One region of the Oceanibaculum indicum P24 genome, then DNA from elsewhere that is predicted to be linked to it. Evidence: predicted binding sites of a transcription regulator. Region 1 holds the regulator's gene; the other holds the start of a gene.
What was found. The regulator PhoB, encoded in region 1, activates phosphate uptake and scavenging genes when phosphate is short. The targets are predictions, from matches to a motif close to TNTCATAAAACTGTCA.

Region 2: a site for PhoB is predicted at 4,037-4,052, ahead of ugpB (sn-glycerol-3-phosphate ABC transporter substrate-binding protein UgpB). Genes of this name have one in related genera too.

The regions. Positions count from the first base shown of each region.
Region 1 covers NZ_AMRL01000002.1:201,348-208,467, forward strand. The annotation lists gene P24_RS02910 (TRAP transporter large permease) at 1-988, shown strand, start outside; gene P24_RS02915 (UxaA family hydrolase) at 1,031-2,560, shown strand; gene P24_RS02920 (ATP-binding protein) at 2,641-4,020, shown strand; gene phoU (phosphate signaling complex protein PhoU) at 4,161-4,871, shown strand; gene phoB (phosphate regulon transcriptional regulator PhoB) at 4,936-5,637, shown strand; gene P24_RS02935 (helix-turn-helix domain-containing protein) at 5,710-6,078, opposite strand; gene P24_RS02940 (Smr/MutS family protein) at 6,075-6,695, opposite strand; gene P24_RS02945 (LutC/YkgG family protein) at 6,698-7,120, opposite strand, start outside.
Region 2 covers NZ_AMRL01000023.1:8,434-15,553, forward strand. The annotation lists gene P24_RS14795 (sn-glycerol-3-phosphate import ATP-binding protein UgpC) at 1-768, opposite strand, end outside; gene ugpE (sn-glycerol-3-phosphate ABC transporter permease UgpE) at 790-1,629, opposite strand; gene ugpA (sn-glycerol-3-phosphate ABC transporter permease UgpA) at 1,640-2,521, opposite strand; gene ugpB (sn-glycerol-3-phosphate ABC transporter substrate-binding protein UgpB) at 2,632-3,951, opposite strand; gene ada (bifunctional DNA-binding transcriptional regulator/O6-methylguanine-DNA methyltransferase Ada) at 4,172-5,266, shown strand; gene P24_RS14820 (transglycosylase domain-containing protein) at 5,634-7,120, shown strand, end outside.

The DNA.
Region 1 (7,120 bases):
CGGCGCCAGCGTGATCTTCGCCGGCATGTCCGGTGCGGCAGTGGCCGATGCCGGCGGCCTTGGCACCATCGAGATCAAGGCGATGCGCGATGCCGGCTATGATGATGAATTCGCGGTCGGCGTCACCGCAGCCTCCTCCACCATCGGGCCGATCATCCCGCCCTCGCTGCCCATCGTGATCTATGGCGTGATGGCGAATGCCTCTATTGGTCAGCTGTTCGCCGCCGGCTTCATCCCCGGCCTGATGATGGCCGGGGCGCTGGCGGTCATGGTGTTCTGGTACTCGCACAAGCGCGGCTATCCGCGCGATTCGGCGTTCTCCGCACGGCGCCTGGTGATGAGCTTCTTCTATGCCATCCCCTCGCTGATGACGCCGGTCATCATCATCGGCGGCATCCTGTTCGGTCTGTTCACCCCGACCGAAGCCGCCATCGCCGCCGTGTTCTATGCGCTGCTGCTGGGGGTGCTGGTCTATCGCACGCTGGGCTGGCGGCGCATCGTGCGGGTCACCATGGACACGGTCGAGACCACGGCGATCATCCTGCTGATCGTTGCCGGCGCTTCCATCTTCTCCTGGATCCTGACCAGCACGCGGGCGACCGAGCATTTCGCCGATATCGTCCTGCATGTCACCGAAAATCCGATCCTGATCCTGCTGCTGATCAACCTGATCCTGATCGTCGTCGGCTGCTTCATGGAGACCATCGCCGCCATCACCATCCTGGTGCCGGTGCTGCTGCCGGTGGTGGAGAAGCTGGGCATCGACCCGGTGCATTTCGGCGTCGTCATGGTGCTGAACCTGATGATCGGCTTGCTGACGCCGCCGGTCGGCATGGTGCTCTATGTGCTGTCGCGGGTATCTGGCGTATCCTTCGAGCGATGCGTGGCCGCGACGGCGCCGTTCCTGATCCCGCTTGTAACGGTGCTGCTGCTGATCACCTTCATACCGCAGCTCTCATTGTGGCTGCCGACCCTGATCTATCGCTAATCCCCCTGCGCTGGGGGCGCCCTGTAGGAGGGGCATGAGCCAATGTCCGGAACCGAGAGCCTCAGCATCCGCCTGCATCCGGCGGACAATGTCGTGGTTGCCCGCCTGGCGCTGATGCCGGGCACCGCCCTGCCGGCGGAGAAACTGACGGTCAACGGCTCCATCCCCGCCGGCCACAAGGTGGCCACAGCGCCGATCCGGGCCGGCGAGCCGATCCGCAAATACGACCAGATCATCGGCTTCGCGACCGACGACATCGCGATCGGCGATCACGTCCATGTGCAGAATGTCGAGATGCGCGATTTCGAGCGCGACTATGCCTTTTCCAGTGCCGCGAAGCCAACCGCCTATGTACCGGAGGCGGAGCGCGCGACCTTCCAGGGCTTCCTGCGCCCGACCGGAATGGCCGGCACCCGCAACTATATCGGCATCCTGACCTCGGTGAACTGCTCGGCCACGGTGGCGAAATACATCGCCGCCGCGATCACGCCGGACATTCTGGCGCAGTACCCGAATGTCGATGGGGTGGTGGCGCTGGTGCATTCCACCGGCTGCGGCATGGCAGATTCGGGGGAGGGCTACGCCAATCTGCAGCGCACCTTGTGGGGCCATGCCCGGCACCCGAACTTCGCCGGCATACTGATGGTCGGCCTCGGCTGCGAGGTCAATCAGATCGACTTCCTGCTGGAGGCCTACGGGCTGGAGCGCGGCCCGCGCTTCCAGACCATGACGATCCAGGACATTGGCGGCACCCGCAAGACCGTGGACCGCGGCGTCGAGATCGTGAAATCCATGCTGCCGGCCGCGAACGAGGCGCGCCGCACCAGCGTGCCGGCCAGCCACCTGACGCTGGCGCTGCAATGCGGCGGTTCCGACGCCTATTCCGGCATTACCGCCAACCCGGCGCTGGGCGCGGCCGCTGACCTGCTGGTCCGGCATGGCGGCACGGCGATCCTCTCTGAAACGCCGGAAATCTATGGCGCCGAGCATCTGCTGACCCGGCGCGCCATCGACCGCAAGACCGGCGAGAAGCTGATCGAGCGCATCCGCTGGTGGGAGGAATACACCAGCCGCAATGGCGGGGAGATGAATAACAACCCCTCGCCCGGCAACAAGGCCGGCGGCCTGACCACCATCCTGGAAAAGTCGCTGGGTGCCGCTGCCAAGGGCGGCACGACAAACCTGACCGGCGTGTTCAAATATGCCGAACCGATCAACACCAAGGGCTTCGTGTTCATGGATTCGCCGGGCTATGACCCCTGTTCGGTGACCGGGCAGGTGGCCAGCGGCGCCAACATCGTGTGCTTCACCACCGGGCGCGGCTCGGTGTTCGGCAACAAGCCCTCGCCCTCGCTGAAGCTTGCCACCAACTCCGCCATGTACCGCAAGCTGGAGGAGGATATGGATGTGAATTGCGGCGCCGTGCTGGATGAGGGCATCTCGATCCAGGATATGGGCCAGCGCATCTTCGACCTCATCCTGCGCGTGGCCTCTGGCGAGAAATCCAAGAGCGAGGCCCAGGGTTTCGGCGATGCGGAATTCATCCCCTGGCAGGTTGGCGCCGTAATGTAACGATATGGCGGTTGACCGGCGGCATCCCTGCCGGCCTATGCTGTAGGTTCCGTTAAGCCTTCCGCCAGCCCGAGGCCCCCATGCCCGCAACCCGACTGTCGCGCTCCGCGATCGTCAAGACCAGCCTGCTGCTGTCCCTGCCTGTCGGGCTGGTGCTGCTGGTGCTGGTCGCCGGCGGCCAGCTGAATGGCTGGCCCGCCCTGCTGGGCTGGGCGATTTCTCCCGGCATCTTCGCGTTGCTGGTGCAGCGTCATTTTCAGCGCATTGCCCGGCTGGAAGCGGCGGTTGAGGGCGGTTCGGCGGAGATCGAGCCGAACAGCCCGCTCGCCCCGTTGGCCGGCCGCATCGAATCGCTGCATCGCGTGCAGGCGGAAAATCTGGGCGCCCTGCGGCAGCGCCTCCATGCCGCCCATGTCGCGCTGGAATCGCTGCCCGACCCGCTGCTGCTAATCGATGCCGAGGCAACCATCGTGGCCACCAACCGGGCCGCCCGCGAGATCTTCGGCGAGGCGCTGGCGGGCAGGGCGGTCGCCAGCAATCTGCGCCATCCGGAGGTGCTGAAGGCGGTGGAGACGGCCCTTGAACAGGGGCAGGGCCGCACTGTCGAGATGACCATGCTGGTGCCCATCGAGCGCAGTTTCGCCGTCAGTGTCGAACCGTTGCGCGAACCGGGGCCGGATGACAGCCGGGCGCTGATCCTGATGCACGAGCTGACGGCGATGAAGCGCACGGAGCAGATGCGCGCCGATTTCGTTGCCAATGCGAGCCATGAGCTGCGCACGCCGCTCTCCACGCTGGTCGGCTTCATCGAGACGCTGCGCGGCCCGGCCAAGGACGATCCGGAAGCGCATGAGCGGTTCCTGGAAATCATGCATGAGCAGAGCCTGCGCATGTCGCGGCTGGTGAACGACTTGCTGTCGCTTTCGCGGATCGAGCTGAACGAGCATACGCCGCCGCGCGGGCTGGCCGACCTGTCGCGCATTCTTTCCAGCGTGAAGGCGACGCTGGACATGCAGGCGGCGACCAAGGACATGGACATCCAGCTCGATATCGAGGACGGGCTGCCGCCGGTCACCGGCGACGAGGACGAGCTGGCGCAGGTGGCGCAGAACCTGATCGACAATGCGACCAAATATGGCCGGCCCGGCACACCGATCCGGGTAACGGCCCGGCGCGCCGACAGCGTGCCGGCAGCCTTCCCCAAGGCACCGCATGGCGCGGTCCTGATCCGTGTTCAGGACCAGGGCGAGGGCATCCCGCGCGAGCATATTCCGCGCCTGACCGAACGGTTCTACCGGGTCGACAAGGCGCGCAGCCGCGATCTTGGCGGCACCGGTCTTGGCCTTGCCATCGTGAAGCACATCGTCAGCCGCCACCGGGGGGCGCTTTCCGTCGACAGCCAGGTCGGCAAGGGCAGCGCCTTCACCGTCTATCTGCCGGTCGCCGCATCCGCGGGCTGAACGGCCGCCGCGAAAACCCCCGATTCGATGTCGATGTAATAAAAGCGTCATCGAAACGTAGTATTTATGCCGTGCAAGCCCGTTATTGATAGCGCAGGCGCACGGTCCGCCATCGATCATGCCCTTGGAAAGGAAGCCTCATGCCCACCCATACCGTGAAATCCTTCGACGAGGAATTGAAGCGGCTGATGAATCTCATCTCGCAGATGGGCGGGCTGGTGGAGACGCAGGTGCAGGACTGCATCCAGTCCCTGGCGAAGCGCGACAGCACCATCGCCGAGCGGGTGATCCAGGGCGATCTGAAGATCGACAGCCTGGAGCATGATGTCAACGATCTGACGGTTCGCATGCTGGCACTGCGCCAGCCGCTGGCCGAGGATCTGCGCCGCGTTGTTGGCGCGCTGAAGATTTCCGCCGATCTGGAACGCATTGGCGACTACGCCGCGAACATCTCCAAGCGGTCAGTGGCCCTGAACCAGGTACCGCCGGCACGGCCCGCGACCGGTATACCGCGCATGGGCCGGATGGTGCAGCAGATCCTGAAGGAAGTGCTGGACGCCTATGTCGAACAGGATGCCGAAAAGGCCCTGCTGGTCTGGCGCCGGGACGAGGAGGTGGACGAGATGTACACCAGCCTGTTCCGCGAGCTGCTGACCTACATGATGGAAGACCCGCGCAACATCACGCCCTGCACGCATCTTCTGTTCATGGCGAAGAATATCGAGCGCATCGGCGACCATGCCACCAATATCGCCGAGACGCTGTACTACCAGGTAACCGGCCGGCCGCTGACCGCCGAGCGGCCGAAGGGCGACACCAGCGCGTTCACCGTCGTCGAGCCGGAGAACTGACCTACGGTTTGAAACATTTCCACTGGCCTTTTTCCCTTGAGGCCTGCCGAGATTGGACCACACGATGAAGCCGCTGATCCTGATTGTCGAAGACGAAGCCGCGATCGTCACGCTGCTCAGCTACAATTTGGAGCGCGAGGGCTTCCAGGTCCTCGAAGCGCGCGACGGCGAGGAAGGGCTGCTGCTGGCCACCGAGCGCCGGCCCGACCTGATCCTGCTGGACTGGATGCTGCCGCTGTTGTCCGGCATCGAGGTCTGCCGCCGGCTGCGCCGCACCCCGCAGACCCGCAGCATCCCGATCATCATGCTGACGGCCCGCGGCGAGGAAGGCGACCGGGTACGAGGCCTGAATGCCGGCGCCGACGATTACGTCACCAAGCCCTTCAGCCCCAGCGAACTGCTGGCCCGCGTCCGCGCCGTCATGCGCCGCGCCCGGCCTGCCGCCGATGCCGAGACGCTACGCTGCGGCGACATCGTCATGGACATTGCCGCCCACAAGGTGAAGCGCGGCGACCGCGATGTGCATCTTGGGCCGACCGAATTCCGCCTGCTGCGCCATTTCCTGGAGCATCAGGGCCGTGTCTTCTCCCGCGAACAACTGCTGGATTCGGTCTGGGGGGCGGATGTCTATGTCGAGCCGCGCACCGTGGATGTGCATATCCGCCGGCTGCGCAAGGCGCTGAACGAGGATGCCGAGGGCGACCCGATCCGCACCGTCCGGTCGGCCGGCTATGCGCTGGATGCCGTCGCGCCGCAATTCGCTTGACACTCCATCAGTGCGTCGACTCTATATAAGAAATTAATGTAAAATATTATTTTATTCCCGTTTATCGCCCTGTCATTCCGGCTTTTTCGGCGAGTCTTCGAGCTGGCTCAAGAGCGCCGCGAGCCTCTCCTCGTCCAGGATCCCGATCTTCCGCGCCAGCTGGTGCGCCAGCCTGGTGGCGCTTGGCGACAGGCCGGCCGTGTCGATGGTGACGCGCGGATGGGATATCTCCGCCAGCCGATTCAGCGCTTCCGCATCGTCCCAGATGAGCCCAAAATAACCGCAGATCTGATGGATCAGCCCGTCGGTGGGCCGGCCGCGATGGCCATGCTCCAGCGCCGAGAGATAGGCCGAGGAGACCTGCAGCGCAGCCGCCATCTCCTTCAGTGTAACGCCACGCGCGGCACGCAGCGCCCGCAGCCTTTCCCCGAATGGCGTCATGCCTCCTCCCGCACCCGACGCAGCAGCACATAGAGCGCACCGCCGCCGCCATCCTTTGGCTGGGCATGGACGAAGGCCAGCACCTTCTCGCGGTTGCCGCCCTCATTCAGCCAGCGCGGCACCTCGCGCTTCAGCACGCCAGCCTCATAGCGGCCGAATTCGTCACGCCGCGTCCCCTTGCCGGTGATCACCAGCACGCAGCGCAGGCCGCGCGCCTGCGACCGGGCGATGAATCCGTTCAGTGCCACATGGGCGGCATCCTGCGTCATCCCATGCAGATCGATGCGCGCCTCAATGGCGACCTGGCCGCGTTTCAGGCGCATCTGGCTGCGCTTGTCGAGCCCTGGCGCGCTATCATGCTTCAGGGCCGGCAGGATGACCGGCGCCTTGACCGGCTGTGCGACCGGCTGAGGAAGTGGCTCGTCCTTTGGCACCCGGCCGCGCTTGCGGCTGGCCGGCGCCATGCCTTCGGCCTCGGGGGGGGCGGGAACCGGTTCCGGCGGCAGCTCATCCAGCCTGCCCAACCGCAGGCGCTTATCCTGCGGCAGCGGCTTGGCATCCTTCACGACCTGGCGGAAAAGCTCAGCCTCGTCCTTGCTGGCGCGCCGCCGGGCCATGCCTAGCCGTCGATCAGGACAATGTGCAGCCGGCGCGGTCCGTGGGCGCCCATCAGGATCTTCTGCTCGATATCGCCGGTGCGCGACGGGCCGGTGATGAAATTCACCGTGCGCGGCATGGAATCCTTCGCCTGCGCATCGCGCAGCCGCGCCCAGCCATCCTCGTAGGAACCAACGATCTGGCTCTTCTTCAGCACCACGATATGGGTCTCGGGCAGCAGGTTCAGTGTGGTCGGGCTGTGCGGGCCGGAGGTCAGCATCAGCGTGCCGGTCTCGGCAATGCCGGCAAAGGCCGGGGTCACGCTGGCCGTATCCGGCTCCTCCGCCTTGCCGGTTTTGATAGTCAGGGTCGGGCGCTTGTCCCAGGGAAGGCCGGACAGCCAGGCATCCGGCGCCACGCGCAATTCGGCCGGCAGATTATGCTG
Region 2 (7,120 bases), on a different contig from region 1:
GCCCAGATCGGCGGTGCGGCCACCATCGGACAGGGTGGCCGGCAGGAAATTCATCGAGGGCGAGCCGATGAAGCCGGCGACAAACATGGTGGCCGGCTTCTCATAGACCTCCAGCGGCGTGCCGATCTGCTCGGCGACACCCAGATTCATGACCACCAGCCGGTCGGCCATGGTCATCGCCTCGACCTGGTCGTGGGTGACGTAGATCGAGGTGGTGCCGAGGCGCCGCTGCAGCCGCTTGATCTCCACGCGCATCTGCACGCGCAGCTTGGCGTCGAGGTTGGACAGCGGCTCGTCGAACAGGAACACGGCCGGCTCGCGCACGATGGCGCGGCCCATGGCGACGCGCTGGCGCTGGCCGCCGGACAGCTGGCGGGGATAGCGCTCCAGCAGCTGGCCGATCTGCAGCAGGCTGGCGGCATCCTGCACCCGCTTTTCGATCTCGGCCTTCGGCAGGCCCTTGATCTTCAGCCCATAGGCCATGTTGGCATAGACCGTCATGTGCGGGTACAGCGCGTAGTTCTGGAACACCATCGCGATGTCGCGGTCCTTCGGCTCCAGCTGGTTCACCACCCGGTCGGCGATCGAGATGTCGCCACCGGTGATTTCCTCCAGCCCGGCCACCATGCGCAGCAGGGTGGACTTGCCGCAGCCCGACGGGCCGACCAGCACGATGAACTCGCCATCGGATATATCCATGTCGATCCCGTGGATCACCTGGGTATCGCCGTATTTCTTGAAGACGTTCTTCAGATGGACGTCAGCCATCGGTGTTGACCCTTCCAAGCCTTACTTTTCGGTTTCGACCAGGCCTTTGATGAACAGGCGCTGCATGAAGACGACAATGGCGACAGGCGGCAGCATGGCCAGCATGGCGGTCGCCATGACGGCCGGCCAGTCGGTGAAATCGTCCACGCCGATCATGTGGCTGATGCCCATGACGATGGTGTTCATGTCCTTGTCGGTGGTGATGAGCAACGGCCAGAGATACTGGTTCCAGCCATAGATGAAGAGGATGACGAACAGGGCGGCGATGTTGGTGCGCGACAGCGGCAGCACCACGTCGCGAAAGAAGCGCATCGGCCCGGCGCCGTCGATGCGCGCGGCTTCCAGCAGCTCGTCCGGGATCGTCATGAAGAACTGCCGGAACAGGAAGGTCGCGGTCGCCGACGCGATCAGCGGAATGGTGAGGCCGCCATAGGAATTCAGCAGCCCCAGATCGGCCACCACCTCGAAGGTGGGCAGGATGCGCACCTCCACCGGCAGCATCAGCGTGATGAAGATCGTCCAGAAGCACAGCATCCGGAACGGGAAGCGGAAATAGACGATGGCGAAGGCCGAGGTCAGCGAGATCGCGATTTTGCCGATGGCGATGACCAGCGCCATGATCAGGCTGTTCAGCATCATCTGCCCGACCGGCACCACCTTGCTCGACCCCTCGAACAGGGCGCGCGTGTAATTGTCGATCAGATGCGGCCCTGGCACCAGCGGCAGGGGCGGCTGCAGGATCTCGCCCTGCGTCACCGTGGAGGCGACGAAGGTCACGTAGAGCGGAAAGGCGACGATAGCGATTCCGCTCAGCAGGATGATGTGGCTGAGGATCGTCAGTCCGGGGCGGCGTTCGATCATGGCGCGTTCCTCAGTAATGCACGCGGCGTTCGATATAGCGGAACTGCACGACGGTCAGCGTGATGACGATCGCCATCAGGATGACCGACTGCGCCGCCGAACCGCCGAGGTCGAGGCTGACGAAACCGTCCGAGAACACCTTGTACACCAGCGTCTCGGTCGCCTTGCCGGGACCGCCCTTGGTGACGGCATGGATGATGCCGAAGGTGTCGAAGAAGGCATAGACGATGTTAACGACCAGCAGGAAGAAGGTGGTCGGGGACAGCAGCGGGAACACGATGGTCCAGAACCGCCGCGACGGGCCGGCGCCATCAATGGCAGCCGCCTCAATCAGCGATTTCGGAATTGCCTGCAGCCCGGCCAGGAAGAACAGGAAATTGTAGCTGATCTGCTTCCAGGCGGCGGCGAACACAATCAGCGTCATGGCCTGGTTGCCGTTCAGCACATGGTTCCAGTTATAGCCCATCTGCTTCAGCCAGAAGGCGACGAGGCCGGTCGACGGGTTGAACATGAACAGCCACAGCACGCCGACGATGGCCGGGGCCACGGCATAGGGCCAGATCAGCAGGGTGCGGTAAGCGTCGGTGCCCTTGATGACGCGGTCGGCCATGACGGCCAGCACCAGCGCCATGCCGAGCGACAGCGCCGTCACCGAGATGCTGAACACGGCCGTGGTCTTGAAGGAGGAGAAATACAGCGGATCGCTCAGCAGGTTCTCGAAATTCTCGAACCAGACGAACTCGCTCGACAGGCCGAATGCGTCCTCGATGAGGAAGGACTGGTACAGCGCCTGGCTTGCCGGCCAGAGGAAGAACACAGCCGTGATCACCAGCTGGGGAAAGACCAGGGCCAGCGGCAGCAGGCGCTGGCGGAAGACGACGCGTTTTTCCATCGGGGCGGTCTGTTCTGCAGAAAAGGGCGAGGTTTGTGGCTTGGTAACGACTCAGGCGGCGCATCGCAAGGATGCGCCGCCCTCTGTCGTCGTCTTGAGCCGTCAGCGGGTTACTTGTTGGCCCGCTCGAAGCGGCGCAGCAGCTCGTTGCCACGGGCAACCGCATTGTCCAGAGCCGCCTTGGCGGTCTTCTGGCCGGACCACACGCCTTCCAGCTCCTCGTCGATGATGGTGCGAATCTGGTCGAAGCTGCCCAGGCGCAGGCCCTTGGAGTTATCGGTCGGGGCCTTGCCGGTCATCTGCTTGATGGCGATGTCGGTGCCCGGGTTCTTCTCGTAGAAGCCCTGGCTCTTGGTCAGCTCATAGGCGGCGTAGGTGATCGGCAGATAGCCGGTATTCTGGTGCCACTCGGCCTGCACTTCCGGCGAGGACAGGAAGTTCAGGAAGTTGGCCACACCCTTGTATTCCGCCGGGGAATGGCCGGTCATCACCCACACCGACGCGCCGCCGATGATGGTGTTGTAAGGCGCGCCCTCGACTTCGGCGTGGTAGGGCAGGTTGCTGATCGCGAAGTCGAACTTGGCTTCCTTCTTCACGCCTGCATAGCCGGCCGAGCTTTCAAACATCATGCCGCATTCGCCGCTGCGGAAGCGGGCGGCAGCCTCGTTGCGGCGGCCACCGTAGAAGAACTTGCCTTCCTTCGCCCAGGTACCCAGCATGTCGATGTGCTTCACCTGCACCGGGCCGTTGAAGGTCAGCTCGGCATCCATGCCCAGCATGCCGTTCGCCTTGGTGGCGAAGGGCTGGTTGTGATAGGCGCTGAGGTTCTCCAGCTGGGTCCAGGACTGCCAGGAGACGGTCATCGGACACTCGACGCCGGCGGCCTTCAGCTTGTCCACGGCGGCAGCGACCTCGGCCCAGGTCTTGGGCAGGGTGGCGGTGTCGATACCGGCCTTCTTGTACAGGTCCTTGTTCACATACATGACCGGGGTGGAGCTGTTGTACGGGAACGACAGCATCTTCCCGTCCAGCGTGCTGTAGTAGCCGGTCACGGCCGACAGATAGTTCTTCGGGTCGAACGGGAAGCCATTCTCGTTCATCACCTCATAGACCGGCTTCACCGCGCCCTTGGCGGCCATCATGCTGGCGGTGCCGACCTCGTACACCTGCAGCAGGTGCGGCTGCTGCTTGGCGCGGAACGCGGCGACGCCGGCGTTCAGGGTTTCGGAGTAGTTGCCCTTGTTGGTGGCAACGACCTTGAATTCGCTCTGCGAGGCGTTGAACTTGTCAACCTGGGCCTGCAGCAGCTCGCCCAAGCGGCCGCCCATGGCGTGCCACCACTGGATTTCGGTCTGCGCATGGGCAGCGCTGGCGCCGGTGAGCGCGGTGGCGAGAACGCCAGCAGCGAGTGTAAACTTGCGGATGATCATTTCAGGTCCCCCCTTTATGGGCTGATCAGCGGTACGCTGGAGCCCTCTTGTAGGCTGAACTCATTATGCTCTCGCGACAAATTTGTGAAGCTTTTATTACAGCCGTGTGAGCGTCGGAGACTCTATTTCGACCGCGGATAAGGCCGCAAGCTTCGGGTAGTGAAGCCTTTCCCGAAGGGTGAGACTGGTGCCTGTGAAGCGGGATGACGAGGAGAAGATCATGCGGGCCCAGCGACAGGAAGCGGCGCCACAGAGGGCGGTCATGCAGCCGGCGGATGAAGAGGCACGCTGGCTGCAAGTTCTGGCACGCGATAGCGATGCCGATGGCCATTTCGTCTATGCGGTGAGCTCGACGGGGATCTATTGCCGGCCAAGCTGCCCCAGCCGCAAGCCCAAGCGCGAGAATATCGGCTTCTATGAATTGCCTGAAGCCGCCGAACAGGCGGGGTTCCGTGCCTGCAAGCGCTGCCGGCCGGAACAGGCTGCCCTTGCCGATCCGCGCATGGTGGCGGTACGCCGCGCCTGCCGGGAGATCGAGCGCACGGAACAGCCGGCACCCGATCTGGAGACGCTCGCAGCGGGTGCGGGCCTCAGCCCGTTCCATTTTCAGCGCCTGTTCAAGCAGCTGGTCGGGGTAACGCCGAAACAATATGCCGAAGCGCGCAGGCAGGCGCGGCTGCGCCACCATCTGCGCAAAGGCGAGGATGTGGCCAGCGCCCTCTATGGTGCCGGCTATGGCTCCAGCAGCCGTCTTTATGAGAAGGCGGGGGATTATCTCGGCATGACGCCGGCAGTCTATCGCAAGGGCGGCGAGGGCATGGCGCTGGGCTATGCGATGGCGGAGACAGCGTTCGGCCTACTCTATGTCGGCGCGACGGAGCGCGGGCTGTGTGCGGTCGGCCTCGCTGATGATGCGAATGAGGCGCTGGCCGATCTTGCCGCCGAATTCCCTAAGGCTGCGCGGGTACCGGATCAGCAGGGGCTGGCGCCGGCGCTGGCGGCGATCCTTGCGCATCTGGACGGGCGCAGCCCGCATCTCGACCTGCCGCTCGACATCCGCGCGACCGCTTTCCAGCATCAGGTGTGGGAGGCGCTGCGCGCCATTCCGCGCGGCGAAACGCGCAGCTACAGCGAGATTGCGGCTGCACTCGGTCGGCCGGCGGCGGTGCGCGCAGTGGCGCGGGCCTGTGCCACTAATCCGGCGGCGCTGGTCATCCCCTGCCATCGGGCGGTGCGCCAGGACGGGTCACTGGCCGGTTATCGCTGGGGCATCGATCGCAAGCGCCGTCTGCTGGCGCAGGAGCGGAAGGTTTGACGCTGGATCAATTTTCTCTGATAATGTACTGAAATTCATGTTTATATTAACGGACTGTTAAACCAAAAGCTTAAAACTGGCGATTTTGAAGGCCTTCGCACTATCGGAGACGCAAGATCGAAGCCGATCCGGGTAATCGGGGGCATCGATTCCAAGTGGCGATAAGCTAATTGGCATATATCTCTAAAGCATGATAATGGTTGGCCGAGGATAAGGCGTTCGGGGCTCCATGGCGGGAAAGCGGACAGCAGCACGGGCGAAAGCCGACACGCAGCGCCGTCGCACGAAAGGCGGCAATACAACGCCTCGATACGGAATAGCTCGATTTTTACTAAAATGGTCTTTTGTTTCCCTGGTCTGGCTCTCCATGCTGTTTGCCGGGGTGATGGGATACTTCGCCTATCAGCTGCCTGATATTTCCACCCTCAGCGAACAGGCGCGCCGGCCCAGTGTGCAGCTGCTCTCGGCCGATGGCGCTGCCTTTGCCAGCTTCGGCGAGGTCTATGGCGAAACCCTGCCGGTCAAGCAGATGTCGCCGCACCTGCCGCGTGCCGTCATCGCCATTGAGGACCGGCGTTTCTACGATCATTTCGGTGTCGATCTGATCGGCCTTGCCCGCGCCAGTGTCGCCAATTTCCGCGAGGGCCGCGTGGTTCAGGGGGGCAGCACCATTACCCAGCAGCTTGCCAAGAACCTGTTCCTCACCTCCGAACGCAGCCTTGAGCGCAAGATCAAGGAAGTGATGCTGGCGCTCTGGCTGGAGCGGAAGTTCAGCAAGGATGAAATCCTCGGCATCTATCTGAACCGGGTCTATTTCGGCGCCGGCACTTATGGCGTGGATGCCGCATCCCGGCGGTATTTCGGGCGCAGCGCGCGCGACCTCGATCTCTACCAGTCGGCAATGCTGGCCGGCCTGCTGAAGGCGCCCTCGCGCTACAACCCGTCCCGCGACAAGGCGCAGGCCGATGGCCGCGCCCGGCAGGTGCTGGCCAGCATGGTGGATGCTGGCCTGGCCGATTCGGCGGCCGCCGCCCGCGCGGCAAAGCAGGGCACGGCCATCGCCGTCGGCGCGCGGGGCGGCGATGGCGCGCGCTACTTCGCCGATTGGGTGCTAGATCGCGCCATGGGCTATCTCGGCCATATCGACCGCGACATCATCATCGTCACCACGCTGGAACCGGCCTTGCAGCGCGCCGCGGAAGAGACGCTCGACAGCGCGCTGGCGCGGGACGGCAAGGCCGCCAAGGCCGGGCAGGCGGCGCTGGTCGCGCTCGACCTCGATGGCGGGGTGCGGGCGATGGTCGGCGGGCGCGATTACGGCCAGTCGCAGTTCAACCGGGCAACCCAGGCGCAGCGCCAGCCCGGCTCCGCCTTCAAGCCCATCGTCTATCTGGCGGCCTTGCAGGCCGGCTGGGAACCGACGGACAGCATTGAGGACCAGCCGATCCGCATCGGTGACTGGAGTCCGGCTAATTTCGACGGTCGCCATCATGGCACGGTGACGCTGGCCGATGCCTTCGCGCAATCCTCGAACGTCGCGACCGTTCGGCTTGCCGAGCGTGTCGGCCGGTCGCGGGTGATCCAGACCGCGCGCCGCCTCGGCCTGTCGGGGGAACTGGCCAACCACCCCAGCCTGCCGCTGGGTGTCAACGAAGTCAGCCTGCTGGAGCTGACCGGCGCCTATGGCCCCTTTGCCAATGGCGGGCAGGGCGTCATCCCCTATGGCATCCGGGAAATCCGCGATGCCGACGGGCTGGTGCTGTTCCGCCACAATGGCTCAGGCATCGGCCCGGTCATGTCCCCTGCCGAGGCGGCCGCCATGACCGACATGATGGTCGGTGTAATCTCCCGGGG